DNA from 3 places in the Candidatus Pantoea communis genome. Region 2 is predicted to be linked to each of the others. Evidence: predicted binding sites of a transcription regulator. Region 2 holds the regulator's gene; each other region holds the start of a gene.
The links. The regulator CRP, encoded in region 2, controls carbon source genes, mostly activating them, when cyclic AMP is high. The targets are predictions, from matches to a motif close to ATGTGANNNNNNTCACAT.
Positions count from the first base shown of each region.

Region 1: F3J37_RS13735 (YjcB family protein) is a predicted target of CRP. The motif match lies at 8,547-8,564, and genes of this name have one in related genera.
Region 3: rbsD (D-ribose pyranase) is a predicted target of CRP. The motif match lies at 6,592-6,609, and genes of this name have one in related genera.

Region 1 covers NZ_VWXC01000009.1:115,998-126,738, forward strand. Annotated here, with positions in the region: gene F3J37_RS13685 (YfaZ family outer membrane protein) at 13-558, opposite strand; gene F3J37_RS13690 (LrgB family protein) at 679-1,374, opposite strand; gene F3J37_RS13695 (CidA/LrgA family protein) at 1,367-1,792, opposite strand; gene F3J37_RS13700 (LysR family transcriptional regulator) at 1,897-2,799, shown strand; gene F3J37_RS13705 (Na+/H+ antiporter) at 2,830-4,479, opposite strand; gene F3J37_RS13710 (NCS2 family permease) at 4,619-5,968, opposite strand; gene F3J37_RS13715 (hypothetical protein) at 6,393-6,620, shown strand; gene F3J37_RS13720 (glutathione S-transferase family protein) at 6,713-7,375, opposite strand; gene soxR (redox-sensitive transcriptional activator SoxR) at 7,420-7,896, opposite strand; gene soxS (superoxide response transcriptional regulator SoxS) at 7,994-8,422, shown strand; gene F3J37_RS13735 (YjcB family protein) at 8,675-8,956, shown strand; gene F3J37_RS13740 (ATP-grasp fold amidoligase family protein) at 9,012-9,962, opposite strand; gene F3J37_RS13745 (oligosaccharide flippase family protein) at 9,971-10,741, opposite strand, start outside.
Region 2 covers NZ_VWXC01000025.1:24,493-35,233, reverse strand. Annotated here, with positions in the region: gene tauD (taurine dioxygenase) at 1-432, opposite strand, end outside; gene tauC (taurine ABC transporter permease TauC) at 429-1,256, opposite strand; gene tauB (taurine ABC transporter ATP-binding subunit) at 1,253-2,020, opposite strand; gene tauA (taurine ABC transporter substrate-binding protein) at 2,031-3,011, opposite strand; gene F3J37_RS24055 (LacI family DNA-binding transcriptional regulator) at 3,245-4,225, shown strand; gene F3J37_RS24050 (LysE family translocator) at 4,227-4,829, opposite strand; gene F3J37_RS24045 (hydrolase) at 4,890-5,906, shown strand; gene F3J37_RS24040 (YheU family protein) at 5,909-6,127, shown strand; gene F3J37_RS24035 (phosphoribulokinase) at 6,189-7,058, shown strand; gene F3J37_RS24030 (OsmC family protein) at 7,102-7,506, opposite strand; gene crp (cAMP-activated global transcriptional regulator CRP) at 7,810-8,442, shown strand; gene F3J37_RS24020 (YccS/YhfK family putative transporter) at 8,501-10,576, shown strand; gene argD (bifunctional acetylornithine/succinyldiaminopimelate transaminase) at 10,577-10,741, opposite strand, start outside.
Region 3 covers NZ_VWXC01000006.1:233,172-243,912, forward strand. Annotated here, with positions in the region: gene viaA (ATPase RavA stimulator ViaA) at 1-289, opposite strand, end outside; gene ravA (ATPase RavA) at 286-1,782, opposite strand; gene kup (low affinity potassium transporter Kup) at 2,082-3,950, shown strand; gene qseC (quorum sensing histidine kinase QseC) at 3,963-5,294, opposite strand; gene qseB (quorum sensing response regulator transcription factor QseB) at 5,291-5,953, opposite strand; gene F3J37_RS10850 (YgiW/YdeI family stress tolerance OB fold protein) at 6,125-6,520, shown strand; gene rbsD (D-ribose pyranase) at 6,691-7,110, shown strand; gene rbsA (ribose ABC transporter ATP-binding protein RbsA) at 7,118-8,626, shown strand; gene rbsC (ribose ABC transporter permease) at 8,623-9,594, shown strand; gene rbsB (ribose ABC transporter substrate-binding protein RbsB) at 9,622-10,497, shown strand; gene rbsK (ribokinase) at 10,562-10,741, shown strand, end outside.

The DNA of each region.
Region 1 (10,741 bases), on a different contig from region 2:
CGGGTTTCATCATTAAAAACGCAGTGACGCGCCCACGTATGGGCCATCGACCAACACGTTGTCTTTGCGATCGCCTTTGTTGTTCAGCTCGATGTACTGATAACCCACACGCAGATTCAGCAGTGAAATCGGGGTGAAGCTCAGACCACCAGACGCTTCTTTGTAGCTGTCCAGACGATCGGAGAACGCTTCCGGCGCGTAGTAGTATTCGCCGTACAGGCCCCACATGCTGTTGAAGTTGTACTGTGCACCGGCACCTACAGCCACGGTGAAGCCATCACGACCATCTTCCGGATGGGTGAACAGTGCTTTGGCGGTAGGGGCAATGCGGAAGTCGCCAAAATCGATGTTGTAGCCCGCGCCCAGACCGTAGGTGCTGCCATCGTGATCGCTGCGCAGCCAGTTGCCTTTCAGGAACAGGCCAGGAGAGGTGGTGCCGAGGCCAAGGTTCAGGTTGGTGCTATGCTCACCCACGTCAACACTGCCCTCAATTGCCTGCGCGCCGCTGCTCAGCAGTGCCAGACCCAATACGCTTCCAGTAACAAGTTGCTTAAACATATGATTCCACTCCATGAAGGACAAATAAGTCGGCGCAAAGGGTAACAGCCTGGCAGCAGGAGACAACTTTATTTGGAAACCTTTACGTAAAAATCGATGACAGTGCGCAAAAAGCGACCATCAGGCCGCCCATAACAAGTGGCTCAACAGCGGTGCCAGAATCACCGTCACCACGCCTGACAGCATCATTACCAGGCTCGATACCACGCCCTCTTGCTGACCTAATTGATAAGCGCGAGCCGTTCCCGCACCGTGCGACGCAGCACCAAATCCGGCACCTTTTGCCACGCCCTGTTTGATGGCAATACGCAGAAACAGCACATCGCCTACTGCCATGCCAAACACCCCGGTGATCACCACAAACAGCGCCACCAAATCCGGCTGGCCGCCAATCGGCAGTGCAGCCGCCAGTGCAAATGGCGTAGTAATCGAGCGCACCGCGAGGCTGCGCTGGATGGTTTCCGGCAGCATCAGCAGTCGCGCCAGCCATACCGAACTGCACACCGCCACCAGCGTGGCGGTTAACACGCCGACACTCAGCGATAACCAGTGGCGCTTGATGATCTCCAGGTTTTCATACACTGGCACGGCAAACGCCAGCGTTGCCGGGCCCAGCAGCCAGATCAGCCAATGACTCTCGGCAATGTAATCCTTCCAGCTGACGTGCGTCAGCAGTAGCAGCGCCACCAGCACCACCGGCGTCATTACCAGCGGCATCAGCAGCAATGTCTGTTTGCGGCGATAGAGGCGCTTGTTGACGTAATAGACCAGCAGCGTTAGCGCCAGGCACAGCAGGCTAATGATGAAATCAGCCATGATGCGCCTGCTTACGCGCCGCACGCGCCAGTTCGAAGCGGTACAGACGATCCACCACCAGCGAGGTCGCCGCCAGTACCAACAAAGTGCTCACCGCAATCACCACACAGATACGCCAGCCTTCGCTGCGCAATAAATCGCTGTAATTGACCACCGCCACGACGGCAGGAATAAAGAACAGCAGCATTTCCGCCAGCAGCCAGTTGGCCCCGGCTTTCACCCAACGCAGCGGCACCACGCGTGTCATGATCAATAGCAACAGCAGTACCATTCCCACCACATTGGCAGGCAGCGGCAAATGCAGCCAGCTCACCAGTTTGTCGCTGGCCATAAACAGGCCGATATACAGCACCAACTGCAATGGCACAAAAACACGTTGCAGGATGTCCGTTCTGCGCGGACTCAATGCAAGCGCCATTTTCCTTCTCCCCAGAATTAAACGTTGGGCTTAGTATAAATCCGCGTCAAACTGTGAAAGAAATGAATTAAAATTATTCAAACTATGCCAAAAAGGAATGCTTGATGGACGTCCGCGCCCTACGCTATTTCACCGAGGTAGTACGCCAGCAAAGTTTCACCCGTGCCGCTGAGAAGCTGTTTGTCACGCAACCTACCATCAGCAAAATGCTGCGCCAGTTAGAGGAAGAACTCGGCTGCACGTTGCTGCTGCGTGAGGGCCGCAAGCTGCATCTCACCGACAGCGGTCAGGCGGTGTATCAGCGCGGGCTGGCGATTTTGCAGGAGTTTCATCAACTGGAAGCGCAGATTGGCGATATCAATGAATTGAAAACCGGTGAACTGCGGCTGGGCATCCCGCCGATGGTCGGGATGCAGATCGCCGGTTCGATCTCCGCGTTTCGCCGCCGCTATCCGGGTGTGCAATTGAAGATTGTCGAATCCGGCGGCTTAACGGTGCAGCAGGCCGTGCTGAACGGCGGGCTGGATATCGCCCTCACTGCGCTGCCGGTCGATGCGGATTTGCCGCTCAATACGCTGGAACTGATGCGTCATCCTTTGTGCGTGCTGCTGCCGCGCAGCGCGCAGTGGCTCAATCGCAGCAGCCTGGGTCTCAAGGAACTGGCGGCTCATCCACTGCTGATCCTGAATGAAGAGTTCTCGCTTAATCGTCAGTTGATGAAGGCATTTCAGCGTCAGGGACTGACGCCGGAGATTGCGGTGCGCAGCGCGCAGTGGGATTTCCTGGCAGCAATGGTACAAGCCGAAATGGGGCTGGCAATTTTACCCGAGCCGATTTGCCGGCGGCTGGATAAGCAATCGCTGCTGTGGTTGCCACTGGAATCGGAGTTGCAGTGGAGTCTGGGTTTGATCTGGCGAGAAGGCAGCTATCTGTCGCGCAGTGCGCAGGCGTGGATAGATTGCTGCCGCGAGCATTGGCCGGACGCGCCGCCACGGTTATCGGTGTAGCGGCGCTATATGCCAGCTGTTGAGCTGTGCTTACTCCTCTTTCTCAATCAACAACGCTTCCAGCAGGTCGAGATCGCGCAGCAGTTTCTGCATCGTCTCGTTAGAGATCTCCTGCGTCGCGCGCAGATGGTAAACCTCGGCGCGCTCGGCACGCAGGGCATTGAGGCGGAAACGACGCTCCAGGTTTTCGGCAAACAACGCCTGATCCACCTCATCTTTGCCCACCACGCGGCGGCGCAAATTGCCAATCACGCGCAAACTGACCTCTTTTAACAGCTCCGGATCGATATTCTCTTCCGCATCGTTTTCCAGCCGCTGCTCCATTTTGTGCAGGCTCTCAATCGCCACATTGGCCATTGCCGCACGCGCATGCTGGATTTCACGGCGATGTCCCGATTTATCGGTGCTTTCCATACCGCGTAACAATATCGGCAGCAGAATCACCCCGACAAACAGCGAGAACAGAATCACACCGGTGGCAATAAACACCAGCTCATAGCGAGCCGGGAACGGTTCGCCATTGCTAAGAAACAGCGGAATCGACAGCACACCGGCCAATGTAATGGCACCACGCACACCGGCAAAAGAGGCGATGAGCAACTCACGGAATGAGTAGTTTGAGAATTCCAGCGGCTTCTTCTTCAGGAAACGCAAACTGGCACGTTGCATCATCCACAACCAGCCAAAGCGCACGATCATCAAGGCGACATACACCAGGGCAACATCGGTGAACAGCATCCACAGCTCGACGTTCGGATCGGCATTGGCTTGCGCGACGGAGGTTTCCAGAATGTCCGGCAGTTGCAGGCCCAGCATCAGGAACACCATGCCGTTAAACACAAACTCCAGCATCTGCCATACGCTATTCGCACGTAAACGCATCGCCAGCGGTGCCTGGCGGATAATGCCAGAACGGGTAATGGTCATACCCGCCGCCACCGCCGCGAGGATGCCCGACACGCCCAGATGCTCAGCAATCAGATAAGAGGCGAAAGGCAGCAGCAGCAGTAGCACGGTTTGCGTCGCCGGATCGTCACCGCTCCAGCGGCTCAGCAGACGCAGCGAGCGGCCATATAGCCAGCACACCGCCACACCGGCGACCAGACCGCCGACCGCCACTTTGAGGAACTCCACGCTGGCGCCGCCCCAGGTAAACACCATGGTGCCCATCGCCACCGCGACCGCAAACTTCAGTGATACCAGGCCGGATGCGTCGTTCATCAGGGCTTCGCCCTGCACAATCGACATGATCTTTTTCGGGATGCGCCCTTCCCCGACAATGCCGGAGAGCGCCACGGCATCGGTAGGTGACAGCACCGCAGCCAGCGCGAAGGCAGGGATCAGCGGAATACCCGGCACCAGCCAGTAAATCAGATAACCAATTCCGACCACGGTAATCAGCACCAGCACCAGTGCCAGGCCCATGATTTCGCGTCCGTGGTGCAGGAATTCGTTAATCGGCGTTTTCCAGCCATCGGCAAACAGCAGCGGTGGAATGAACAGCACGAGGAACAGTTCGGGGTCAAAATCGACATGCAGGCCAAAGCTCGGCACGGCCAGCAATGCACCAGCGGCAATTTGCACCAACGGCAGGGGAATTTGGAACGGCAATATGCGCGCCGCCACGCCGGAGAGGGACACCACCAGCGTCATGATGAGAATAGTAAAGAAGATTTCCATGCTTTCCTTAGGCGAATCAATTTCATTAAAGCGATGTTGTTGCGCAGGAAAGTGTAAAACAAAACGCCGCACAAAGGGGCAACCCTGCGTGCGGCGTGGACCAGAAAGAGACTTATCTGGAAATAAGCGCGTTCAAAAGTCAGATGGCCCAGCCACCCGCGTAGAAGGCCACCAGTGCAACAGCAATCACCACGGTGCCCACGTTCAGCCTGCGCCATTCACCCGCAAAGAGGCGGCCAATCACCAACGAGCCGAAGCCGAGCATGATGCCAGTCACGATGTTGCAAGTCAGGACGATGAACACGGCAGTGACCAAACCCGACATCGCATCGACAAAGTCATTGAAGTCAATCTTCGCCACGTTGCTCAGCATCAGCAGGCCAACGTACATCAACGCTGGCGCCGTCGCGTAGGCCGGAACCAGATAGGCCAGCGGGGACATAAACAGAATTAACAGGAACAACAGACCGACGACAATCGCTGTCAGGCCAGTTTTACCGCCCGCTGCCGTTCCGGCTGCCGATTCGATATACACCGCCGCAGGCGAAGCACCGACTAAACCGGCAAACAGGCTGCTGACGGAGTCGGTGGTCAACGCGCGGCCACCGTTAATGATCTGGCCGTCTTTATCCAGCAGATTCGCCTGGCCCGCCACTGCACGAATGGTGCCGGTGGCATCAAATACCGCGGTCATCACCAGCGCCAGCACACTTGGCAGCACCACCGGTTGCAGCGCCCCCATGATATCGAGACTAAACATCGCGGATTGGCCGTTGGCATCCTTCAGGCTCGGCATAGCGAATAGCCCCTGATAGGTGACAGCCGGATCAAAGATCAGACCCACCACAGAAATCGCTACGATGGTCAGCAAAATTCCGCCTGGCACACGACGTTTTTCCAGACCAAAGATGGCCGCCAGCCCGATCAGCGCCATAATCACCGGGAACGAGGTGAAGTGGCCGAGTGCCACCGGCAAGCCCGGCGCTGGGTTCTTCACAACCAGGCCAATACCATCGGCCGCAATCAGCAGCAGGAACAAGCCAATACCGACTCCCGTGCCGTGCGCCACGCCCATCGGCAGGTTACGCAAAATCCAGGCGCGAATCCCGGTGACCGAAATCAACGTGAACAGCAAGCCCATCAGGAATACCGCGCCAAGGGCAACCGGGACGCTAATGTGCTGGCCCAGCACCAGGCTAAACGCGGTGAAGGCGGTCAGGGAAATCGCACAGCCGATCGCCATGGGCAGGTTGGCCCACAATCCCATGATGATCGAACCAAAGCTGGCGACCAGGCAGGTCGCTACAAACACGGCAGTCGGCGAGAAGCCGGCTTTACCCAGCATACCCGGTACGACAATGACGGAGTAAACCATGGCTAAAAAGGTGGTTAGCCCCGCCAAAATTTCCTGACGCACGCTGCTGCCGCGTGCCGAGATGTTGAACCAGGCGTCCAGTTTTCCACTGGCCGGGCGTGAGTCGCCAGACATAGTAAATCCTCTGCGTTTTTTAAGATGTAATGAGCCCCACGGCCCGCGTTTGCGCATCATCCTGGTGAAGGTTCTCAAAGAGAAAAGAGGCAAACGTTTACGTGGCCGCGTATTCCAGGTCGTAAAAGGGGGACACGGAAAAAGGCAAACGATTATCTGGCGTTTGCTATGGGGTTTTCAACTACTAATCGATTATCAGGCAGGATAAAGCGCAGACTGGCGCGGGTTAACAATGTGGTTACACTGCTTTTGGCGAAACTTAAGGGGTCGGAACTGGCTGGAAAATATTGGTTTTTTCAATTTATCGCATAGTTTTCCACTCCAACTGCACCCGAAGTACGAGGTTGCTGCAACTTGAAGCGATGATCAACTTGAAGCCCAAGAAAGGCCAGCCCGAAGAGCAAAGCGTCCGTGTGATGAATGTATGGAAAATCGCGACCCATTCCATTCATCGCATAATTTTCTCACCAACGGCACCAAAGGTATGAGGTTGCTGCAACTTGAAGCGATGATCAACTTGAGGCCCAGCAAAGGCCCGCCCGAAGAGCAAAGCGTCCGCGCCATGGACGGCGCGGCCGATCTGCATGGATGCGTTATTCCTTTGCGATCGGGCGGGCCTTTGATGGGCATGGCAATCAACTCACAGCGATAATCCACAGCACCCAACCCACAACGACTAACCCACAGCACTCAACCTATAGTACCCAACTCACAGCACCCAACCCACAGCACTGCAGCGACAAACTAACTAAACGTAATCGCCCCGCCCTGCTCAATCGCGCGTTGCCAGGCAGCACGTTGCTGCATCGATTCCAGCCAGCGTGCGGTGGCCGGCATCTCTTTCAACGATCCCCGCACTTGCAACGCCAGCAGCGGGAAACTCATCTGCACATCGGCGATGCTAAACCGTGACCCGGCGAAATAACGATGCTGGCTAAGATGCTGCTCAATCACGTCGCCGTGCAGTTTTAGCTGCTTGTTCAACCAGGCCTTCTGAATCCCTTTGCTCAACGCCACGCCTGCCGGACGTAAAATCCACGGCACCGGCTTCTTCCCGAGTTGCCCAAACACCAGCTTCATCACCAGCAATGGCATCAGCGACCCTTCTGCGTAATGCAGCCAGTAACGCGCCTGAATCTGTTCATCCTCGTCCGTGATGGCGAACAAATGCTCGCTGTCATATTTCTGCTGCAGATATGCCAGAATCGCCCCTGACTCGGCGATCACCCGATTGCCATCGGTAATCACCGGCGACTTCCCCAACGGGTGAGTTTTCTTTAATGACTCTGGCGCCAGCAGCGTGTCCTCGCGCTGATAACGTTTAATTTGATACGGCACCGACAGCTCTTCCAGCAGCCACAACACGCGATGCGAACGGGAATTTTCCAGATGGTGAACGGTAATCATGCGGTTTTCCTTGCCGGTCAAAGTCTCCCGGCAAGTATAGCGGATTAACCTTTGTGCTCGTCTTGCTCAGGATCGAGTAACACCGCCCCCGAACCTTGCTGTGCCAGACGGTCACCGGGATTGCGCAGTGGACAATCGCGCATCGATAAGCAGCCACAGCCAATACACCCGTCCAAATCGTTGCGCAGACGCGTCAGGGTTTCGATACGCTTATCCAGCTCTTCACGCCAGTGCTGCGTCAGCGCATCCCACTCCTGCGTCGACATACGCTTGTTGGCTGGTACATGCATCAAACTGTCGCTGACAGTGGCCAGCGGAATACCGATGCGCTGCGCAATCTTGATAATCGCCACACGGCGCAGCACATCGCGGCTGTAACGCCGTTGATTGCCGCCATTGCGCGAACTGAAAATTAAACCTTTGGTTTCATAAAAGTGCAGCGCGGAAACGGCCACGCCGCTACGTTTCGCCACTTCACCCGGCGTTAACACCGGTTTTGGGTAATTGCGTTCTTTTTTCATTTAGGGCCTTTACCTCAAGTTAACTTGAGGAATTATACTCGCACCCCATCAAAACTTCGAATTTCAAACCCGATAAACCTTTCAGAAGGATGAGGCTATGATGCAACAGGAAATCATTCATTCACTGACACACTGGATCGATGAAAATCTGGATAAGGCCCTGTCGATCGACGAAGTGGCAGCAAAATCCGGCTACTCAAAATGGCACCTGCAGCGTATGTTCCGTACCGTGACGAAACAAACGCTGGGTGGCTATATTCGTGAGCGCCGCCTGACTCTGGCCGCTGAAGCGTTACGCCAGACTCAGCGTCCAGTGTTCGATATCGCGATGCAATACGGTTACGATTCACAGCAAACTTTTTCGCGCGTGTTCCGCCGTCAGTTTTCCCAGACGCCGACCGCCTATCGTCACACCATGCGCCGTCAGGCGATGATTCAGCGTCCGCGTCTGCTGAGTTTCGATTGCAGTGAAAACATGAACAGCTTTGCCCAGCGCACCACCGGCGAGTGCTGCCCGGTTCAGTGACATTCTGCGCGCCCTTCACGGGCGCACCTTCCCGCTTTGCCTCTGCCATCTCCCCCGCTTCGATAAAAATCTTTCTACCATACCAGGTATAAATTTTGTTCAAACTTTCAAATCGGGTGATATAATGTGACCCAAGTCACAGATTTACCCCCGCGTAAGACGGCCAGAAGGGCCTCCCTGACCCTCCTTCTTTGCCGCCAGTGATGTCCAATCAATGTCAGGGATATTACTGATTTGAAGAGGTTTTTGCAGATGGCTACGTTAACCACCAGTTTAATCGTCATGCGTTGGGAGCTGCTCAGCGCCATCATGATGTTCTTTGCCAGCACCATGAAAATTAAACTGCGTCAGAATAGTCACCACGTGATGGCACTGATGTGCGGCGGTATTGGTGTAGGCATGTCATGCTGGTTCGTTACCGGCCTGCTCGGCATTACCCTGAGCATGGAAAATCTGCACAACTTCATGGAAATCTCCAAAAACGCCTTCGTAGAAGTGATGAGCCAGACGCCTGCTGATTGGCCGATGCCTTAATCGCAGCCAATAAAAAACCCCGCTAAGCGGGGTTTTTTATTTTGCTGTGTGATACTCAAATTTTCTTCAGTACGGCTGGAATAGCGACTTCCGGCACCGTCACACCCGGTATCTGCGTACCGCGGCGGTCTTGAATCCACATATCACCCATCATCTGGTTTAATCCACGGTCCAACCCGGTTACCAACCCGGCACCTGGCGTAAACGTCAGCTCGCCAAAGTAAATCCGATCACCATCGATATACCAGTCCACACGCACATAATCAAAATCGCTCGCCAGGGTTTTACTCAGCGCTAATGCGTGCTGTAACTGCGCCATTTGTGGATTCACATCCAGCCCGGTATCGCGAATTTTGTGGTACGCCTCATTGAGGTTGTTCACATAAAAATTCATCGACAGTAACGGGTTACATCGGTTGTAAATCACCTGCAGCACATATTCAAAGCTGCCGTCACGCTTGTTGAACATGTGAAACTTGTAATCAATCGGCGCAGTTTTGCCATCACCAATGTACTGCTCCACCAGGATACGCGGCTTGATGTAGCGATAGTGAATCTCACGCGCTTCATTGGCAAAGTCGGTCTTCAACCAGCGATGGCAGTCACTGATAATTTTCTGCTTCTTCAGCGCATCCGGCTCTTCCAGCAGGATTTCCACCATATTGGAGCCGTGATTGGGCTTAATGACCGTGTTCTTCCAGCTCGGCAGCGTATGCAGCGAGTGCGGGTCGCTGGTCTCATACACCAATGGGATCAGGTATTCGCTGCCCACTTTCTCGGCGATGTATTCGCGCACCGAATATTTATCCGACAGGCGGCCATAGATTTGGTAATCGCCAAAAACGAATTTCCGGTACAGCACCTTCTCATTAAACACTTTCGGTTGACGCAAATTGGGCAGTTTGCGGAATTTATGAAAGTAATAGATGCGGTCCTGGTAAGCCCAGGGCATCTTCTTGATGAAGTACTGGACACTTCTTCTGAGTTCATCTTTCAACTTGAGCATATCGGACCTCATTTGTAGGTTTTGTAGTTGAGTGAGGAAACTTGAATCTTCTGAATGACGCCGTTATTGAAGAAGTAATTCATTACGGTGAGGGACAGAAGTTCAGAGATGAAGACGCTCCAGGCGGCACCCATGATGCCGTAGCCCTGGATCAGCCACCACGACAGCGGCAGACTGATCACCATCAGGCAGATGATCTTCTTCAGCAGATAGTTAAATCCGCCCTCTTTCACCATGTAGCGATACGCTACGGTCCCCATTGCCGAAAAGCAGGTTGCTAACGACAGTAACGTAATGAGACTCCCTGACTGTGTGTACTCGTGACCATACAAAGCGATGATGATTTGCTCGCCATACAGCGCGATCACCGCTAACAACAACAATGAAACACCCATGACATAGCCGTTCAGCCGCGCAGTGAGCTTGATGGCGGCTGCTCCGCGCTCCCGGAAGATCTCCGAGAAGCAGGAAGTGATGATGGCAACCGGAATGAATATCCAGGACGCCGAAATGGTATTGGCGGCAGCAAACAGGCCGAGATCGCGAGCGGAGGCTATACCCGCCAGAAACATCTGGGCCGCCTTAACCTGCACGGAAATGAAGATGCTGGAAATTGCCAACGGTAAACCGGCGTACAGCAGATAACGCAGGTAGGTATTGCGCTTCTCCTGCGGTGGCGCCATGTCCTGGTTTTCGCGGTAAAAGTTAGACCGTTTAATGACGTACGGCACCAGCGTGACCAGCACAATCGACAGCGTCAGCCACAAGGGATTGAGGTG
Region 2 (10,741 bases):
CTGCTTAAAAGGCTCTGACAGCGCTTCATAAGCCGCAATTCCCGTTGACCACAACGTATCGCCACCGCTTTCCGGCAGCAGCTTCGACGCTAAAATCGCAATCGCTGGCGGCGTTTCAATAAAGGTCACATCGGTGTGCCAGTTATCGTTATCCGGTGGATTATCCTGATGGGTATCCAGCACGATAATTTCTTCCACCCCCTCTGCATGCGGATACACCGGATGGATGTGCAGATCACCGAAGCGGATCGCCAAAGCGCGCTGCTGTTCCGGCGTGATCACCTGATTGCGCAGGAACAACACCTGATGGCGCAGCAGACCATGATAAAGCTGCTCAAACTGCGCATCGCTTAACGAGCGGCTGAGATCGAGATCGCTAATCTGCGCACCGATATGCGGGCCCAGCGCGGTAAAAGTGATACGTTCGTTCATTGCTGTTCTCCATTCCAGGGCGTTAATCGGCGCTGCAAAGCGCGCAGACCCAGTTCTAAGCTAAAAGCGATCAAGGCAATTACGGCGATTCCGGCCAGCACCACATCGGTGGCAAGGAACTCGCCCGCAGACTGCACCATAAAGCCGAGTCCTCGCGTGGCAGCAATCAGTTCGGCGGCCACCAGCGTCGACCAACCCACGCCGAGGCCAATGCGTAAACCGGTAAGGATTTCAGGCAATGCGCCCGGCAGGATGACAAAGCGCAGCAGTTGCCAGCGCGTAGCACCTAGTGCCTGCGCAGCGCGAATCCGCACCTGCTGAGCATTTTTCACACCCGCCAACGTCGAGAGCGTCACCGGTGCGAAGATCGCCAGATAAATCAGTAAAATTTTTGAGGTCTCACCGATACCGAACCAAATCACCATCAGCGGCAAATAGGCGAGCGGCGGCACCGGACGATAGAGTTCAATCAGTGGATCGAGCAGCCCCCTAATCGCTGGACTTAGGCCCATTGCAATCCCCACCGGGATGCCAATCAACGCAGCGAAGAACAGCGCCACCAGCATGCGCGTCAGGCTGGCGCCCAGGTGCTGCCATAGGGTCGCATCCATAAAGCCTTGCGGGCTGGCGATCAGCAGCAGCTTTTGCAGCACCTGCTGGGGCGGCGGCAGAAACAGCGGTGCCACCAAATTGAGCGCCGTCACGCTCCACCACACCAGCAGCAGCACGGCTACACTCAGCAAGCTCAGGGAAAACTGCGGTGAAAAAGGCCAGCGCAATGTGCGTCGGCGAGTCTGGGTTTTCTCATCAATCACCGCGCTCATACAAACGCCTCCCGCTGGGAAAAGACCTGATTCAGCACATATTCACGACGCTCGATAAAGGCCGGGTCGGATTTGATACTGCGGCACGGTTCACCCGCAGCGAAGCGCTGACCGAAGTCGAGTTTGATACGCTCCACCACACGGCCTGGCCCCGGCGACAGCATTACCAGTTCGCTGGCAAGAAACACCGCTTCTTCAATATCGTGGGTAATCAGCAGAATCTGTTTGCCGGTATCACGCCACAGCGTCAGCAGCAGGGTTTGCATCTGTTCGCGTGTAAAGGCATCCAGCGCACCAAACGGCTCATCTAACAGCAGCAACTGAGGATCAGCCGCCAGCGCACGCGCAATCCCCACGCGCTGACGTTGCCCCCCAGAGAGCTGCCAGACAAAACGCTTTTCTGCCCCTTCCAGTCCGACTTTGCGGATTAAACGGCGAGCAATGGTGTGGCGTTCAGCCTTGTCCATTCCCGCCAGCTGCAAGCCAAACGCCACGTTATCGATCACGTTACGCCACGGCAGTAGCCCTTCGTTCTGAAACACCACGCCGCGTTCTGCGCCCGGTCCATTTACCGCTTTGCCATCCAGCGTGATACTGCCTGACTCCAGCGGCAGGAATCCGGCGATCAAGTTCAGTAAGGTGGTTTTGCCACAGCCTGACGGTCCCAGCACCACCAGCAGGTCGCGTTGATCCAGCTGCAGGTTGATATCCTGCAGCGCGGGTTGTCCGGCGTAACGTGCATTCAGATTGGTGATGCTGAGCATACGGCCTCCGTTATTTCGCCAAAGGCGCGACAAAGCGCGTGGTGACAAAGCTGCTGTAATCGTTAGCGGCATCCGGCACTTTGCCCTGCTCTTTCAGGAAGTGCGCGGTATCAACAATGGCTTTGTTCACTGGCTTGCCCAGCTGTTCCACCTGCTGCTGTGCGGTCAGGTAGGTATTGCCTTGCACCAGAACCGGCACATCGCTTTCCGGTACGCCACTCAGGCGCGCCAGTTTGCTGAGATTGTCGGGCTGCTTGAGCCACTGTTCTGGATTCGCAATGTAGGCTTGCTGTGCCTCAATCGCACTGCGCGCGAAAGCGGTGACCACTTCAGGATGCTGCTGAGCGAAATCTTTGCGTACCACCCACACATCCAGCGTTGGCGATCCCCATTTGCCCACCTGAGAAGAGTCGGTTAACACCGTGCCATCCTTTTCCAGCTCGTTTACCGCCGGTGACCAGACGTACGCGCCGTCGATATCACCGCGTTTCCACGCCGCAATAATCGCAGGCGGCTGCAGGTTCACTAACTGCACCTGCGAGGGTTTAATGCCCCAATGCTTGAGCGCAGAGAGCAGGCTGTAATGTGTGGTGGAGATGAAGGGCACGGCGATACGTTTGCCGATCAGATCTTTCGGGTTGCTGATGGATTTTTTGACCACCAGCGCTTCGGAATTACCAAGCTGTGACGCCAGTAAGAAAGCTTCGATGGGCAACTGCTGTGTTGCCGCCACTGCCAGCGGGCTGGACCCGATATTACCGATTTGCACATCACCGGAAGCCAATGCCCGCAGCACGCTGGCACCGCTATCAAACTTGCGCCAGTCGACCGTCGCGCCACTCTCTTTGGCAAAGGTGTTATCGGCCTGCGCCACTTTGGCCGGTTCCGCCGAGGTTTGATATGCCACTGTGACGTTGATCGCCTGTGCCTGGAATGCCATCAGGGCCAATGCTGCCGCCACTGCCGTTATCGTTTTTTTTACTGCCATCATCATTCACCCCAATGTTATGTCGTGATGGCAGTTTCTCCAGCGGCTGTAATTTCATAAAGGAATTAAAAATTATCCCTAATGAAAATCTGTTCTTAGTTCAACATCGGGCAACGCTATGCGAAATGCGCAAATGCAAAGAAGGCGTAAAGACGGAAATATGTCACACGCTCACATAGCGACTGTGTTATTGATAGGCTTCTGATTTTTCACCTCTACTGGCGGGACTGAAATCCATGTCGATTGAGAAAGTTGCCCGTCTTGCTGGCGTGTCTAAAGCCACGGTTTCTCGGGTGTTGAACCAGCATCCGGGCGTGCGTTCTGATACACGAGCAAAGGTATTGGCGGCCATCGAACACTGTGACTATCAGCCCAACCTGCTGGCCCGCCAGCTGCGTACTGCCCAGAGCCATATGTTGCTGGTGTTAATTTCAGACATCACCAATCCCTTCTGCTCACGTGTGGTGCAAGGCATTGAAGCTGAAGCCGAAGCGCAGGGTTATCACATCCTGTTGTGCAATTCGGCCTCACAGCTGCCGCGTGAAGCCGCTTATCTGGCGTTATTAAGCGGTAAAGTGGTCGATGGCGTGATCACCATGGATGCCGCGGCCTGCCTGCAACAGCTGAAGGGGTTGATAGGTGACGCGCCTTGGGTGCAATGCGCCGAATACGATCCGGCTATCGCTGCTTCCAGTGTCACGATAAACAATAAAGAAGCGGCTTACGAAACCGTGCGTTATCTGGCCAACAAAGGCCGCCGCCGTATTGCATTGGTTAACTGTGATATGCGCTACCTTTACTCGCATCAGCGTGAAAGTGGCTATCGCGAAGCGCTGGAACAGCTGGAACTGAATTGGGGTGGCGTGGCTTACGCGGAAAACATTTCGTGTGAAGCGGGCAGTGCCGCACTGCGTGAACTGCTGGCACGACCGGAGCGACCAGACGCCGTGTTTGCGGTCTCAGATGTGCTGGCGGTTGGCGTGATTCATGCCGCGCTGGAGGCCGGATTGCGCATTCCGGAAGATCTCGCTGTCGTGGGGTTTGATGGTATTCCCTTCACCAGCAGCCTCAATCCACCGCTGACCACCATCGAACAACCGATGAATCGGCTGGGTGCACGCAGTGTTCAGCTGCTACTGAACCGCATCCGCCAGCCGCACAGTGACGTGGTGCGTGAGGTGTTACCCTGGAAGCGCGTTGAACGCGCCTCCAGCTAACTCAACGCCAGATCAGCAGTACACAGGCGGCAGTGAGCGCACCCATCGCCAGGTTGAAGATTTTCCACGCGCGCGGGCTGCGCAACAGACGGCCAATCAGCGAACCAAATCCCATCCAGATAACACCGGATACCACATTGACCAGCGCCATACCGATACTGATGGCGATCACCGAATGCAGATATGCATCGCCCGCCAGGCTAAAGCTGGCTACCGCGCCCAACGCCATCAGCCAGGCTTTTGGGTTGATCAACTGTAGCAGGCCACCCTGCCAGAACGGCATCTGCTTGACGTTGGCATCTTCAGTTTCCAGCTTCTCGTACTCCGCGGTGGCAATTTTCCACGCCAGCCACAGCAGGTAGAGGCTACCGGCAATCTTCAGCACCAGATGCAGAGAGGGATAAAGCAGGATCAAACCACCGATGCCAAATGCCACCATCAGCAACATGACTTGCATACCAATCATGATACCAATGAGCAGCGGGATGGTGCGCAGGAAGCCAAAATTAGCACCTGAGGCGGTAAGTAACATATTATTGGGCCCTGGCGTGATGGCAGCGACCCAAAGAAAACCCAACATTGATAAAAAAAGACTCAGTTCCATGTATATTCGGGTGCTCCTCACCCAGTAAAGCGGACAACCCATCGAAGCTATCAGCGAGTTATGCATCAGACAAGCCTTTACCCAAGCTATTTTGATCGCCTGAACGGCGAGCGATTTACACCGCTGCGCGGATTCAGTAACGCGCATCTGCAAACCCTGCTGCCGCGCATACTGCGTCGGCGCGTAACCCTGCGTCCGCACTGGCAGCGACTTGACCTGCCGGACGGTGATTTTGTCGATCTCGCGTGGAGCGAAGATCCAGCACAGGCGCGTCACAAACCGCGCATGGTGATGTTCCATGGTCTGGAAGGCAGTTTCCGTAGCCCGTATGCGCATGGCCTGATGCAGGCGTGTCAGGCGCGTGGCTGGCTGGCGGTGGTGATGCACTTTCGTGGATGCAGCGGCGAGCCGAATCGTCTGGAGCGCATCTATCATTCCGGTGAAACCGAAGATGCGACCTTTTTCCTGCACTGGTTGCAGCGCGAATGGGGCACGGTGCCGACTGCAGCAGTGGGCGTTTCACTCGGTGGCAATATGCTGGCCTACTTATTGGGCATGCAGGGAAATGATGTGCCTGTGGATGCCGCCGTCGCCATCTCGGCACCCTTTGCGCTCGAACCCTGCAGTGAAAAGCTCGATGCTGGCTTTTCTCGTTTCTATCAGCACTATTTACTGACCAAGCTGAAACAGAACGCTACGCGTAAACTGCTGGCCTGGCCCGGCACACTACCGGTGGAACTGAGCCAGCTGCGCGCATTTCGCCGCATTCGTGAGTTTGATGATGCGATTACCGCACGGGCGCACGGTTTTCTGGATGCCAACGACTATTATCAACGTGCCAGCGCTATGCCGCTGCTCACGGGCGTGCGCAAGCCGCTGCTGATCATCCATGCCAAAGACGATCCCTTTATGACCGATGCGGTAATCCCGCAGCCGGCGCAACTGTCGCCTTCCATTGAATATCAGCTGACACAACAAGGCGGGCACGTCGGCTTTGTTGGCGGTACGTTAATGAAGCCGAAAATGTGGCTGGAACAGCGTGTGCCTGACTGGCTTTCAACCTATCTGGATGTGTGATCGTGATTATTCCCTGGCAAGAACTTGAAGTCGCAACACTGGAAAACCTGATTGAAACTTTCGTGCTGCGCGAAGGCACCGACTATGGTGAGCAGGAGCGCAGCCTGGAACAGAAAGTCGCCGACGTGCGCCGCCAGCTGGAGCGCGGAGACGTTGTGCTGGTGTGGTCGGAACTGCATGAATCCGTCAACATTATGCCGAAAGGCGAATTTCGCGGTTAATGCACCGCGCAGTAATTCGTGGTAACAATGCTCATCGCCCGACTTCACAGGGAGTTCTGTTATGTCAGCCAGGCATCCAATCATTGCCGTGACCGGTTCCAGCGGTGCCGGTACCACGACCACCAGCCTCGCCTTCCGTAAGATTTTCCAGCAGCTGAATCTGCATGCTGCGGAAGTGGAAGGTGACAGTTTTCACCGTTATACCCGTCCAGAAATGGATATGGCGATCCGTAAGGCACGCGATCTGGGCCGTCATATTAGCTACTTCGGTCCGGAAGCCAATGACTTCGGGCTGCTGGAACAGACGTTTAAGCATTACGGAAAAACCGGGCTAGGTGAATCGCGCAAATATCTGCACACCTACGACGAAGCGGTGCCGTGGAATCAGGTGCCGGGCACCTTTACGCCCTGGCAGCCGCTGCCGGAAAACACTGACGTGCTGTTCTATGAAGGATTACACGGTGGCGTGGTTACACAGCAGCACAACGTCGCCGAGCATGTCGATTTGCTGGTCGGCGTGGTGCCGATTGTCAATCTGGAGTGGATTCAAAAGCTGGTGCGCGACACCAGCGAGCGCGGCCATTCCCGTGAAGCGGTGATGGATTCAGTGGTGCGTTCAATGGAGGATTATATCAACTTCATCACGCCGCAGTTCTCGCGCACCCACATCAACTTCCAGCGTGTACCTACGGTGGATACGTCCAACCCATTTGCCGCACGTGAAATTCCGTCACTCGATGAAAGCTTTGTGGTGATTCACTTCCGTGGACTGGAAGGCATTGCTTACCCTTACCTGCTGGCGATGATCCAGGGCTCGTTCATTTCGCATATGAACACACTGGTGGTGCCGGGCGGCAAAATGGGGCTGGCAATGGAGTTAATCATGACGCCACTGGTGCAGCGGCTGATTGAAGGTAAACGGATTGAATAATCCAGAAATTCTGTAGCGGCGGCCGTTTGGCCGCCCACTTATGTTATCGCTCAATCACTTCGTAACTGTGCGTCATTTTCACACTATTGCCGAGCATGATCGCCACCGAGCAATACTTCTCCGCCGACAGATCGACGGCCCGCGCCACCGCTTTATCGCTTAGCGCTGTGCCGCTAACGATAAAATGCAGGTTGATTTGCGTAAAAATACGTGGCGCTTCTTCACGGCGCTCGGACGTAAGTTTCACCTCGCAGTCAGCCACATCATTTCGGCCTTTTTGCAGGATCGATACCACGTCAATCGCGCTACAGCCGCCTGCTGCCATCAAAACCATCTCCATCGGGCTTGGCGCTTTATCACCCGAGTTACCGTCCATTAATACCTGATGGCCTGATGAGGATTCTCCGAGAAAGGTCAGCCCTTCCACCCATTTCACTCGTGCCTGCATTATTCTTTCTCCTGAAGTGGCGGTTTTGCCGCCAGAGTACGCTTTCACTTGATAAACAGCAATCCAGACTCTTCCGCCTGTTGCTGAAGCGAGACAACAGAAGACAGCTTGCAAAAGCTGTGCTACAAACAGTGCTGAAAATATTTTCGTCATCACAGACGAAGGCGGGAAGAATCAAAAGCGTAGCTTAAGAATCACCCGGAAATAATTTTCCTTTACTGGAAACGCTCGACGATTACACCGCCTGACAGGGAAAACTGCCCCCTGTGTTTTGGGCACGATTACAACAGAGGATAATAGCGAATGGTTCTCGGCAAACCGCAAACAGACCCTACACTCGAATGGTTCCTGTCCCATTGCCATATTCACAAATATCCGTCCAAAAGCACGCTCATCCATCAGGGTGAGAAAGCGGAAACGCTGTACTACATCGTGAAAGGTTCCGTTGCGGTTCTGATCAAAGATGAAGAAGGCAAAGAGATGATTCTCTCCTACCTCAATCAGGGAGACTTCATCGGCGAACTCGGCCTGTTTGAAGAAGGCCAGGAACGTAGTGCCTGGGTACGTGCTAAGACTGCCTGCGAAGTGGCTGAAATTTCCTACAAAAAATTCCGTCAGCTGATTCAGGTAAACCCGGATATTTTAATGCGACTTTCGTCGCAAATGGCGCGTCGTCTGCAAGTCACTTCCGAGAAAGTGGGCAACCTTGCCTTCCTCGATGTGACGGGCCGTATCGCGCAAACACTGCTTAATCTGGCGAAACAACCCGATGCGATGACGCACCCCGACGGGATGCAAATCAAAATCACCCGTCAGGAGATTGGTCAGATCGTGGGTTGCTCACGCGAAACCGTGGGTCGTATCCTGAAAATGCTGGAAGATCAGAACCTGATCTCCGCACACGGTAAAACCATCGTCGTCTACGGCACCCGCTAATTTCTTATCACCCACGGCGTGATGGCAACATCGCGCCGTTTTTGTTTGCGATGAGCTGATGTGGCGCCGAATCATCTATCATCCTGAGGTCAACTACGCACTGCGGCAAACGCTGGTGCTGTGCCTGCCTGTGGCACTAGGCTGGCTGTTTGGCGATCTGCAAAAAGGCCTGCTGTTCTCATTAGTCCCTGCCTGCTGCAACATGGCGGGTCTTGATACACCGCATAAGCGCTTCTTTAAACGCCTGATTGTTGGCGGCTCACTGTTTGCTACCGCCAGTTTTCTGATCCAATTTCTCACCAGTGACGCCATTCCGTTACCGCTGATCCTGTTTGTGCTGCCGCTGCTGATAGGCGTGACCGGCGAAATCAGCCCGCTGCACGGTCGCTTGTTGCCCGCCACACTGATTGCCGCCATCTTTAGCCTCAGCCTAGTAGGACGCATGCCCATGTGGGTGCCGCCGCTGCTGTATATCGGCGGCACGCTATGGTATGGCCTGTTTAACTGGTTCTGGTTTTGGCTGTGGAAAGAGCAGCCGATGCGCGAAACGCTCAGTCTGCTGTATCGGGAACTGGCGGATTATTGCGATGCAAAATACACACTGTTGACGCAGCTTACCGATCCCGAGAAAGCGCTGCCGCCGCTGCTGGCGCGTCAGCAAAAAGCCGTTGACCTGATCACCACCTGCTATCAGCAGATGCACATGCTCTCTGCCAGCCGCGATAACAGCCACAAGCGCCTGACGCGGGCTTTCCAGGTGGCGCTTGATTTGCAGGAGCACATCTCGGTGAGCCTGCACCAGCCGGAAGAAGTGCAAAAGCTGGTCGAGCAGAGTCACGCCGAAGCGGTGATCCGCTGGAATGCCAAAACCATCTCTGCGCGTCTGCGCCTGTTGGCCGATGCCATTCTCTATCATCAATTGCCCGATCGCTTCCACATGGAAAAGCAGCTCGGCGCGCTGGAAAAAATTGCGCGCCAGCATCCCGACAATCCGGTGGGCAACTTCTGCTATTACCATTTCAGCCGAATTGCGCGTGTGCTGCGCACCCAGAAACCGTTATACACCCGTGACCTGATGGCCGATCGCCAGCGCCGTTTGCCGTTGTTCCCGGCGCTGCGCAGCTATCTGTCGCTCAAGTCCGCTGCATTGCGCACCGCAGCTCGTATTTCGGTGATGCTGATGTTCGGCAGTGCGCTGGCGCTGTTCTTTAATATTCCCAAGCCTTATTGGATTCTGATGACCATCATGTTTGTCAGCCAGAATGGCTACAGCGCCACACGAGTGCGTATCCAGCACCGTGCACTGGGCACCTTTGCCGGATTGCTGATCGCCGCAGGATCGCTACGGCTCGAAGTGCCCGAATCGATCACCCTGCTGTTTATGCTGGCCATCACCCTCGCCAGCTATCTGGTCACGCGCAAGTATTACGGCTGGTCGATGATTGGCTTCACCGTGACGGCGGTGTATTCGCTCCAGCTGTTGTCGCTGAATGGGGCGCAGTTCCTGTTGCCGCGCATGATGGATACCCTGATGGGCTGCCTGATCGCCTTTGCCGGTATGATCTGGCTGTGGCCACAGTGGCAGAGCGGATTACTGCGCAGCAACGCGCATGATGCGCTGGAGGCTTATCAGGAAGCCTTGCGGATGTTGCTGGGGCCGGAGCAATCTCCTGAAAAGCTGGCTTACCAGCGCATGAGGGTCAATCAGGCGCACAATGCACTGTTCAACTCACTGAATCAGGCATCGAGCGAACCGGGCTTCAACGCGCAGTACCTGAAAGATATGCGCATGTGGGTCACCCACAGCCAGTTCATTGTGGAGCATATTAACGCGATGACGATCCTGGCGCGTGAGCACACCATGCTGACGCCAAAGCTGGCGGAACGCTATCTGCAATCCTGTGAAATTGCGCTGCAGCGCTGTCAGCAGCGACTGGCGTATGACGGGCCAGGCAATGACAGCAATATTCTGGAAGCGCCGGAGAATATGAATGAAGGGCCGGTAACGATTGTCGAGCAGCATGTGAAGCGCATCCTGCAACACCTGAATGTGATGCACACCATCTCTTCACTGGCCTGGAGCCAGCGACCGCATCACGGCCGCTGGCTGAAAGTTTTACGCCCGAAAGGCTGATTACGCCGCCAGCACCTTCTCAATGGCTTTGGCGAAACGCGCCATGCCTTCTTCGATGTCAGTCGGCTCGATAACCAGTGACGGCACAAAACGAATCACATCAGTGCCCGCGGTCAGAACCATCAACCCTTCTGCTGCCGAGGCATTGAGGATATCGCGCGCCTT
Region 3 (10,741 bases), on a different contig from region 2:
ACATAATGTGGGGAAGCTGGTGGCTGAAATCCTGCGTGCTGATCAATTGCATTTGCTGAAACAGCTGAAACTCCTGCGCCAGCGCTTCCGGCACCGGCGTGGTTTTCATCTGTTCCGCGATTTCAGTGCGCCAGCGGGGTAAATCGCGCATTAAGGCTTGTTTCATGCGCGGAAATTTTTCAAAGAACAGCGCCAGCTGTGGCGACGCGAGCAGGGCCAGAATCAACTCTTCGATTAACTCCGTTTCGCCAATCGATAACAGCGTGCTCAGCGTCTCCAGTGAGATCATTTACGCGCCTGTTTCAGCTGTTCTGCCACATCCTGCAGGCTGGTTTCAATACGTGCCAGCCAGTCATCGCTGATAAACAAGCAGCGCTGGTGCTGGCTAAACAGCGTGCGCTGTGCGCGGAGCTGGGTATCCAGCGCTTCGTATTCATCCTGGATTTCCTGCGGCATGTCGCTACTGTTGCTGGCTCCGGGCAACGTTAAGCGTGTGGATTGCAGGCTGACATCGCGTAGCGTCAGGCAGTGATGGGCATCCACCAGCAGATCCAGCGTCTGGCCAAAACCAATGCCATTCAGTTTGCCGCGAATTTCACCGCCTTTAATCAGCCACTGGGTTAAGGCTTCACGGGCAATCAGCACATGCGTCACTTGCATGTCGTGCAGCGTTAACGGCTGTTGCAGCATGAGCGTCAGTTGTTCATCGCTGATGGCAGCAGGCAATTCGTAATGGGGTTTGCGGCTAAACATACCGCTGTGTTTCTCCAGCGTCAGCGCTTGTGCCACGCTCTGCTGCTGTTGCAAGGCGAGACGACGTGCTTTGATCTGCTGCAATTTGTGCAGCAACGCCTGCTGTTGCCAGGCGTGCTGGGTCATCAAAGCATCAATTTCGCGATCCAATAGCTGCATCGATGCGACGTCATGCCACAGGCAATCCTTGAGCAGAATCAGATCGATCGGCGCAATGGTCACGCGGCCACTGTAAAACGCACTGGCCTGCAGCAGATGAATCGCTTTTTTCCAGCGGCGATCGGAAATGTAAGGTGCGCTGGGCAAATTCTCCAGTTGCTGACGCAGTTGGTAAATCAGCTCAAACACATGATCAGGTAAGGAGACCTGGCTGATGCCTTTCTGCCACTGGTGATACTCTTCATCACTGATGCGCAGCGCTTCCGTCACCGGATTATCATTTTCGTCCTGCTGGTGGGTGAGCATGCTGCGGAAGTTCTGCTTCTCATGCACGTTATCCAGCCATAGGCGAATCAACATGCGATCATACAAGGCTTCCAGCCCGCTATCGGCCTCCGGCAATTCGTTGGAAGCGGTCACCAGCAGGCGCATCGGAATCTTTTCTTCGCTGTCGCCATTGCGAAAGCGGCGTTCGTTGATGGCGGTGAGTAAGGTGTTCAATATCGCCGGGCCGGCTTTCCAGATTTCATCAAGGAAGACGATTTCGGCATCCGGCAGATAGCCTTTGGTTAATCGCTGATAACGACCTTCATCTTTTAACGCCTGAATCGACAGCGGGCCAAACACTTCTTCAGGGGTAGAAAAACGGGTCATCAGGTATTCAAAGGCGCGGGCGTGTTGGAAGGCGTATTTCAGGCGGCGGGCAATCAAGCTCTTGGCAATGCCGGGCGGCCCCAGCAAAAATACGCTCTCGCCACTGAGTGCAGCTAATAAGCACAGGCGGATCGCATGATGCCGTTCATACAGCCCTTTCTCCAGGGCGTTACTCAGGCGAGAAATTCTTTCTGCCAAAAGATGGGGTTGAGCCATAATCACATCATTGTCCTTCTGATCCTGGAGCCGTCATATTCTGGCGAGCGCAATACTCTACTGGTTATCATGCTTGATTGCGTTGATAGCCGTCAGCTTTTTTGTTTCAGAAGGTTGAGGCGAGAGAACTCGCTGCTTCAGACGGTTTTTGGCGCCTAATTTCGGCGAAAAACCGCCTCGCTGACGTCATGATGACATGTTGTAAGAGTAGGTTTTTTTGGGAATATGTGCATACTGTGCGCTTTTTGATGGCCTGAGCGGTAGGCAAGTGCCTCATCGGCTCCAACAAAAGACAACTTATGAGCTCGGATAAGAAGCAGTCCCTTGGCGCAGTCACACTCGCCGCGATTGGCGTGGTGTATGGCGATATCGGTACCAGCCCGCTCTATACTTTGCGTGAATGTCTCTCCGGTCAGTTCGGCTTTGGCGTAGAACGCGAAGCGGTATTTGGCTTTCTCTCGCTGATCTTCTGGTTGCTGATTTTGGTGGTATCACTGAAATACATCAGCTACGTGATGCGTGCCGATAACGCCGGTGAAGGCGGGATCCTGACCTTGATGTCACTGGCCGGGCGCAATACCGGTGCACGTGCGACGGCGATTCTTGTCATCATGGGGCTGATTGGTGGCAGCTTCTTCTATGGTGAAGTGGTGATCACGCCCGCCGTCTCGGTATTGTCGGCGATTGAAGGGCTGGAGATTGCGGCACCGAGCCTGGATGCGTATATCGTTCCGCTTGCGATTGCAGTGCTGACGCTGCTGTTTGTGATTCAGAAGCACGGTACCGGCATCGTGGGTAAGCTGTTTGCGCCGGTGATGCTGGTGTGGTTTATCATTCTGGCTGTGCTGGGCGCGCGTAGCATCATCAGTAACCCTGATGTGCTGCATGCCATGAACCCGTATTGGGCGATGCACTTCTTTATCCAGTACAAAACGGTGTCGTTCTTTGCGCTCGGCGCGGTGGTATTGGCCATTACCGGTGTGGAAGCGCTGTATGCGGATATGGGGCACTTCGGCAAATTCCCGATTCGTCTTGCCTGGTTTATCGTGGTGCTGCCCTCGCTGGTGCTGAACTACTTTGGTCAGGGCGCGCTGCTACTTAAACATCCCGAAGCGATCAAAAACCCCTTCTTCCTGCTGGCGCCAGACTGGATGCTGATTCCCATGCTGATTCTGGCGACGCTGGCCACGGTTATCGCCTCGCAGGCGGTGATCTCTGGTGTGTTCTCCTTAACACGTCAGGCGGTGCGTTTAGGCTATCTCCCGCCGATGCGTATCGTGCACACCTCGGAAGAAGAATCGGGTCAGATTTACATTCCGGTAATCAACTGGCTGCTCTACTTCTCCGTGGTGATCGTGATTGTTGGCTTTGAGCACTCCAGTAACCTGGCGGCGGCTTACGGCATCGCGGTAACCGGCACCATGGTGCTGACTGCGATTCTCTGCTCCACGGTGGCAATTCAGAACTGGCACTGGAACCGTTATCTGGTGGTGCTGATTCTGATTGGCATGCTGTGTATTGACGTGTCCTTGTTCTCGGCAAACCTGGTCAAAGTGTTCTCCGGCGGTTGGCTGCCGCTGACCCTGGCACTGATGATGTTTATCGTTATGACCACCTGGAAAAGCGAGCGCTTCCGCCTGTTGCGTCGTATGCATGAGCACGGCAATTCGCTTGAAGCGATGATCGCTTCGCTGGAGAAATCTCCGCCGGTACGCGTGCCGGGCACCGCAGTCTATATGTCGCGTGCCCTGAACGTGATCCCTTTTGCCATGCTGCATAATCTCAAGCACAACAAAGTGCTGCATGAGCGTGTGGTACTGCTGACGCTACGTACTGAGGATGCGCCTTACGTGCATAACGTGCGTCGCGTTACCATCGAACAGCTATCGCCCACCTTCTGGCGCGTGGTGGCGAGTTACGGCTGGCGTGAAACCCCGAACGTGGAAGAAATTTTCCACCGCTGCGGGCTGGAAGGTCTCAACTGCCGCATGATGGAAACCTCATTCTTCATGTCCCATGAATCGCTGATTATTGGCGATCGCCCGTGGTATCTGCGTCTGCGCGGCAAACTGTTCCTTGCGCTGCAACGCAATGCGCTGCGTGCGCCGGATCAGTTTGAAATCCCGCCTAATCGCGTGATCGAGCTGGGCACGCAGGTCGAGATTTAAGGATTAAGCGCGTCACCAGCTCAAGGTGACGCGCAAGCCTTGAGGCTGCACATGGCTGAATGCGATGCGAATACCGTGCAGTTGCGCAATGTTTTTCACAATCGATATTCCTAAACCGCTGCCCGTTTGCGTTTGCCCCGGCGGTCGCCAGAAACGCTCACCAAGGCGCGCAAGCTGCTCATCGCTGACGCCTGACCCGTTATCTTCAATAATTATCGTCCGCGCGTTTAACGTGAACTGAATCTGGCTGCCCGGCGGCGCATAGCGCAGCGCGTTATCCAGCAGGTTACGCATCAGCAAATTCAACAGCAGAGGATGACCGTTCATCACCGGTTCGGCCTGTGCATGCAATTGTAGATCCATCTGCTGCGCCTCGGCCTGTGGAAAATGTTCTATCAGAAGCTTTTGCAGCAGCGGTGCCAGTGGCACCGGCTGAAATTCGCTGCGCAGATCGTCCGCTTCCACTCTTGATAGCGTTAAGAGTTGATCCACCAGCCGTGTGGCGCGCTGGATGCCGCTATCAAGCTGCTGCAATGCCCGTTTGCGCATTGCTTCGTCATCATCCGCCAGCTGAATCACCTCACTCTGCACGCGCAGTGCAGCTAACGGACTGCGCAGTTCGTGCGCCGCATCGGAGGTAAAACGGCGCTCGCGCTGCACGAGTTGCGCCATACGGTGAAACAGCCCGTTTAATGCCGCCACCAACGGCTGCACCTCTATGGGCAAGCGTGCTTCGTCGAGCGGTGTGGCGTCATCGGGTGCTCGCAACTGGAGTGATGCCGTCAGGCGCTTTAGCGGGCGCAATTCGAACCACACCAATGCCAGCAGCATCAGCAGCATAAAGGGCATGGCGTAAAGCCACGGCATCAAACTCGCCAGTGCCAGATCGCGCGTCATATCGTCGCGGTATTCCCACTCCTGGCCCACTACCACGCGATATTGTTTATCAGCAGAAGTCAGCCAAAGCAGCCGCCAACTGTCATCGTCGCCGCGCAGACGACCTTCGCGAAAACCGTCACGCTTATCATCAAACTGCATATCGCGCCCGTTCTCGCCATCGTTAAGCAACGGCTGGCCGTCCGCACGGAAAATGGCAAACGCCAGTGCATCATCATCCTGATCGCCGCGGTGATGGCGCAAAATGGATTTGGTTTTTGGCAGTGAGGCGGCGTGTAAGCTGGTGGGATCGAGTGACAGCAGGCGTTTGGCAAACAGCATTTGCTGGGTATCGAATAGCTCATTAACGGTGTCGCGGGTCTGATGCCAGGCGCTGTAACTGGCCACCCCACCGCACAGCGTAATCAGCAGCACAAAGCCGATGGCGAGTCGTAGAAACAGACTCATTCTGCCGCACCGAGTGTATAACCCACGCCGTGAACGGTACGAATAAACGCTGTGCCGAGCTTTTTGCGCAGATGATGAATATGCACTTCTACTGCGTTGCTGGAGACATCGTCATCCCAGCTGTAGAGTTTTTCCTCCAGCTGGCTGCGGGTTAGCACGCGACCTGGATTGCGCATAAACAGCTCCAGCAGCGCCAGTTCACGGCTCTTCAGGCTGATGGTTTCGCCGTCAATCCAGACGCTGTGGCTGCTGGGCGACATCACCACCTTGCCGTGTTTCAACTCGGGCTGTAGTTGTCCATGACGGCGGCGAATCAGCGCCTGTAAACGCGCGGCGACTTCAGCGAGCGCGAAGGGCTTACACAAATAGTCGTCAGCGCCTGACTGTAATCCTTGTATGCGCTGATCGAGCGCATCGCGTGCGGTGAGGATCAGCACGGGTACATCTGCGCCCTGCTCACGCCATTGACGCAGAATCTCCAGCCCATCACGCCCGGGCAGCGAAAGATCCAGTACCACGGCATCCCAGGGTGCGGCCGATAAAGCCTGAAATCCCGCTTCGCCTGACACGAACCAGTCAACGCTGAAGCCGAGTTTCGTTAGCCCGACTTTCAGGCCATCGCCAATCAGCGTGTCGTCCTCGATCAATAATATGCGCATGTGTTTCTCCTTGAGTGCAAGAGTCGTTATACGAAGCAAAAATCCGCTTGTACAGCGTCAATCGCCGCAGATTGGCTATTTTTCGTGTTTTTTTACCCCTTAAGATCCTGTTAAGAACCCTGTGCTGTAATAGCCTCCGTATTCCACACATTCATGGAACAGAGGTGAAAAATGAAAAAGAGTGCAGCGTTAATCGCGATTATTATGTTGGCTTCCACGCCGGTTCTGGCCGCACAACAGGGGGGATTTGTTGACCCAAGTGCGCCAAAGGCTCAGGTTCACGCAGGTGGCTTCCAGGCGGATAACACCAGTGTAGTGACCGTTAAGCAGGCTGAAGAGATGAAAGACGACAGCTGGATCACCGTGCGCGGTTATCTCGATAAGCAAATCGGCGATGAGGATTATCTGTTCCGTGACGGTAGCGGCAACATGAAAGTGGAAATCGACCATAAGCGTTGGCACGGACAGACCATCACTCCGAAGGATCAGGTTGAACTGACCGGCGAGCTGGATAAGGACTTTAATTCCATTGAACTGGACGTTAAGCAGGTCCGCAAGCTGCCATAACACCCTTCAGAGCCGCTCAGGCGGCTCGCATCCACCACCAAACTCAAATTATTCCCGGCACAAGCGAAACGTTTCGATGGCGATCACATTTCCGTGATGACGTCATTGAGTTGCCGCGCACATTTAATACACTCCCGCTCAGCGAAACGTTTCGCTGTGGAGTGGAAGAAATGAAAAAAGGTCGCTTGTTAAACGCTGAACTCTCTCATGTGATTGCCCGCCTGGGGCACACCGATACGCTGACGATTGCGGATGCGGGCTTGCCGATTCCGGCCGGACCACAGCGAATCGACCTGGCGTTGACGCCGGGAACGCCCGAATTTTTACAGGTGGTTGATGTTGTCACTCAGGAGATGCAAGTCGAAAGCGCCCTGATGGCGGAGGAGATCAAGCAACACAATCCGCAACTCCACAGCGCACTGCTCGCCGTGCTCGATGCCTTGCAACGGCACCAGGGGAATGTCATCACCATCCGTTACACCAGCCATGAACAGTTCAAACAAGAAACGCAGCGTAGTCAGGCCGTCATTCGCAGCGGAGAGTGTTCTCCGTATGCGAATGTCATCCTGAGCGCTGGCGTAACCTTCTGAGGTCGTTATGCAACCGTTATTGCAACTCAAAGGGATTGAAAAGTCGTTTCCCGGCGTGAAAGCGCTGAATGGCGCTTCGCTGGCTGTTTATCCGGGGCGCGTGATGGCGCTGGTGGGTGAAAACGGCGCGGGGAAATCCACCATGATGAAAGTGCTGACCGGCATTTACAGCATGGATGCGGGCTCTCTGCAGTGGCTGGGCAAGGATGTGGCTTTTTCTGGACCGAAAGCGTCGCAGGAAGCGGGCATTGGCATTATTCATCAGGAACTCAACCTAATTCCGCAATTGACCGTGGCGGAGAATATTTTCCTCGGTCGCGAATTTGTTAACCGCTTTGGCCGCATCGAATGGAACCGGATGTACGCCGAGGCGGATGCCTTATTACATCGTCTGAACCTGCGCTTCAACAGCCATAAGCTGGTGGGCGATTTATCGATTGGCGATCAGCAGATGGTTGAGATCGCCAAAGTGCTTAGCTTCGAGTCGAAGGTCATCATTATGGATGAACCGACCGATGCGCTGACCGATACCGAAACCCTGTCGCTGTTCCGCGTAATCAATGAACTGAAAGCGCAGGGCTGCGGCATTGTTTATATCTCGCACCGTATGAAAGAGATCTTCGAGATTTGCGATGATGTCACCGTGTTTCGTGACGGGCAATTTATTGCCGAGCGCGCGGTGAGCGATCTCAGCGAAGAGAGTCTGATCGAGATGATGGTGGGCCGTAAGCTGGAAGATCAATATCCGCATATTGATCAGGCACCGGGCGATATTCGTTTAACTGTTAAAAATCTCAGCGGGCCGGGCGTGGATAACGTCAGTTTTAACCTACGCAAAGGGGAAATCCTTGGCATTTCCGGTTTAATGGGCGCGGGACGGACGGAACTGATGAAAGTGCTGTACGGCGCACTGCCTCGCAGCAACGGCACCGTTACGCTCAACGGTCGCGAAATTATTACCCGATCACCCAAGGACGGCCTGGCCAACGGCATCGTCTATATCTCAGAAGACCGCAAGCGCGATGGCCTGGTGCTCGGCATGTCGGTGAAAGAGAACATGTCATTGACCGCGCTGCGCTATTTCAGCCATGCCACCGGTAATCTGAAACACAGTGAAGAACAACTAGCAGTAGGCGACTTCATCCGTTTGTTCAACGTTAAAACCCCGTCAATGGAGCAGCCGATTGGCCTGCTGTCGGGGGGTAATCAGCAGAAAGTGGCGATTGCGCGCGGATTAATGACGCGCCCGAACGTACTGATTCTGGATGAGCCGACGCGTGGCGTGGACGTGGGTGCGAAAAAAGAGATTTATCAGTTAATTAACCAGTTTAAAGCCGAAGGGCTGAGCATCATTTTGGTGTCATCGGAAATGCCGGAAGTGCTGGGCATGAGCGATCGCATCCTGGTGATGCATGAAGGCCATCTGAGTGGCGAATTTTCCCGTGAGCAGGCTACCCAGGAATCCCTGATGGCGGCGGCAGTCGGTAAGCAACACAGCGAGGAGTTAGTTGTATGAGCACCCAAACCTTACCCGCCAGCCGTCGCTGGTTTAGCAAAGCCTGGCTGCTGGAGCAGAAATCGCTGATTGCGCTGATCGTGCTGATTGCCGTGGTGGCGAGCCAAAGCCCGAACTTCTTCACCGTTGCCAACATGTTCAACATCCTGCAGCAGACCTCGGTTAACGCCATTATGGCCGTCGGCATGACGCTGGTGATTCTGACGTCGGGTATTGATCTGTCGGTGGGATCGCTGCTGGCGCTCACCGGTGCGGTCGCCGCCTCGATTGTCGGTTTGGAAGTGAATGCGCTGGTGGCAGTAGCGGCTTCGCTGGCGCTGGGTGCGGCGATTGGCGGTATTACCGGCGTCATTGTGGCGCGCGGCAAGGTACAGGCGTTTATCGCCACGCTGGTGATGATGCTGCTGCTGCGCGGCGTGACCATGGTGTACACCAACGGTAGCCCGATCAACACCGGTTTCAGTGATAACGCCGATCTGTTCGGCTGGTTCGGTATTGGCCGTCCGCTGGGTATCCCAACGCCGGTGTGGCTGATGGCAGTAGTGTTCGCGCTGGCGTGGTACATGCTGCATCACACGCGCCTCGGTCGTTACATTTATGCGTTAGGCGGCAATGAAGCGGCGACACGTCTGTCAGGTATCAATGTTAACCGCGTCAAAATCATCGTCTATTCGCTGTGTGGTCTGCTGGCAGCGCTGGCGGGCACCATCGAAGTCGCGCGCCTTTCCTCTGCGCAACCGACGGCAGGTACCGGTTATGAACTGGATGCCATCGCGGCGGTGGTCTTAGGCGGAACCAGCCTGGCGGGCGGTAAAGGTCGCATTATGGGCACGCTGATTGGCGCGCTGATCCTGGGTTTCCTGAACAACGGCCTGAATCTGATGGGCGTATCTTCTTACTACCAAATGATTGTTAAAGCCGTTGTCATTCTGCTGGCGGTGCTGGTGGATAACAAAAGCAGCAAATAACTCTGACCTTCACACAGGACTCTATAAATGAAAAAGTTAACTGCATTGGCCGTCATCCTTGGCGCCACCCTCAGTGCTGGCGCGATGGCTAAGGACACCATTGCGCTGGTTGTATCAACGCTGAATAATCCGTTCTTTGTGTCTCTGAAAGATGGCGCACAGAAAGAAGCCGACAAACTGGGTTATAACCTGGTGGTGCTGGATTCGCAGAATAACCCGGCGAAAGAGCTGGCGAACGTACAGGATCTGACTGTGCGTGGCACCAAGCTGATGCTGATTAACCCAACGGATTCTGATGCCGTGGGTAACGCCGTGAAGATGGCCAACCAGGCCAACATTCCGGTGATCACCCTGGACCGCGTGGCGGCACAAGGCACCGTGGTGAGCCACGTGGCTTCTGACAACCGCTTCGGCGGCAAAATGGCCGGTGACTTCATCGCGAAGAAACTGGGCGATGGCGCAAAAATCATCGAGCTGCAGGGTATTGCCGGGACTTCCGCAGCGCGCGAGCGTGGCGAAGGCTTCAAGCAGGCTGCTGATGCGCACAAATTTAATATCCTGGCGAGCCAGCCAGCAGATTTCGACCGTACTAAAGGTCTGAACGTGATGCAGAACCTGCTGCAGGCGCATCCGGATGTACAGGCTGTATTTGCTCAGAACGACGAAATGGCGCTGGGCGCACTGCGTGCGCTGCAGACTGCCGGTAAAACCGATGTACTGGTGGTGGGCTTTGACGGTACCGCTGACGGTGTGAAAGCGGTAGAAGCCGGTAAACTGACCGCCACAGTGGCGCAGATGCCTGATAAAATTGGCGTGATTGGTGTGGACACTGCAGATAAAGTGCTGAAAGGCGAAAAAGTACAGTCGGTTAATCCAGTTGACCTGAAGCTGGTCACCAAATAAAAAACAAAGAAAAGCATGGCAACGCGCCACCGTCCTGGTGGCGCAACTTTCTGGATCACTCCCTATGAACACAAGTGCAAAACTGGCGGTACTTGGCAGCATCAATGCCGACCACATTCTGAACCTCACCCATTTTCCGCGTCCGGGCGAAACGGTGATCGGCAAACAGTATCAGATTGCCTTTGGTGGCAAAGGGGCTAACCAGGCCGTGGCGGCCGGTCGTGCTGGCGCGGATATCGCTTTT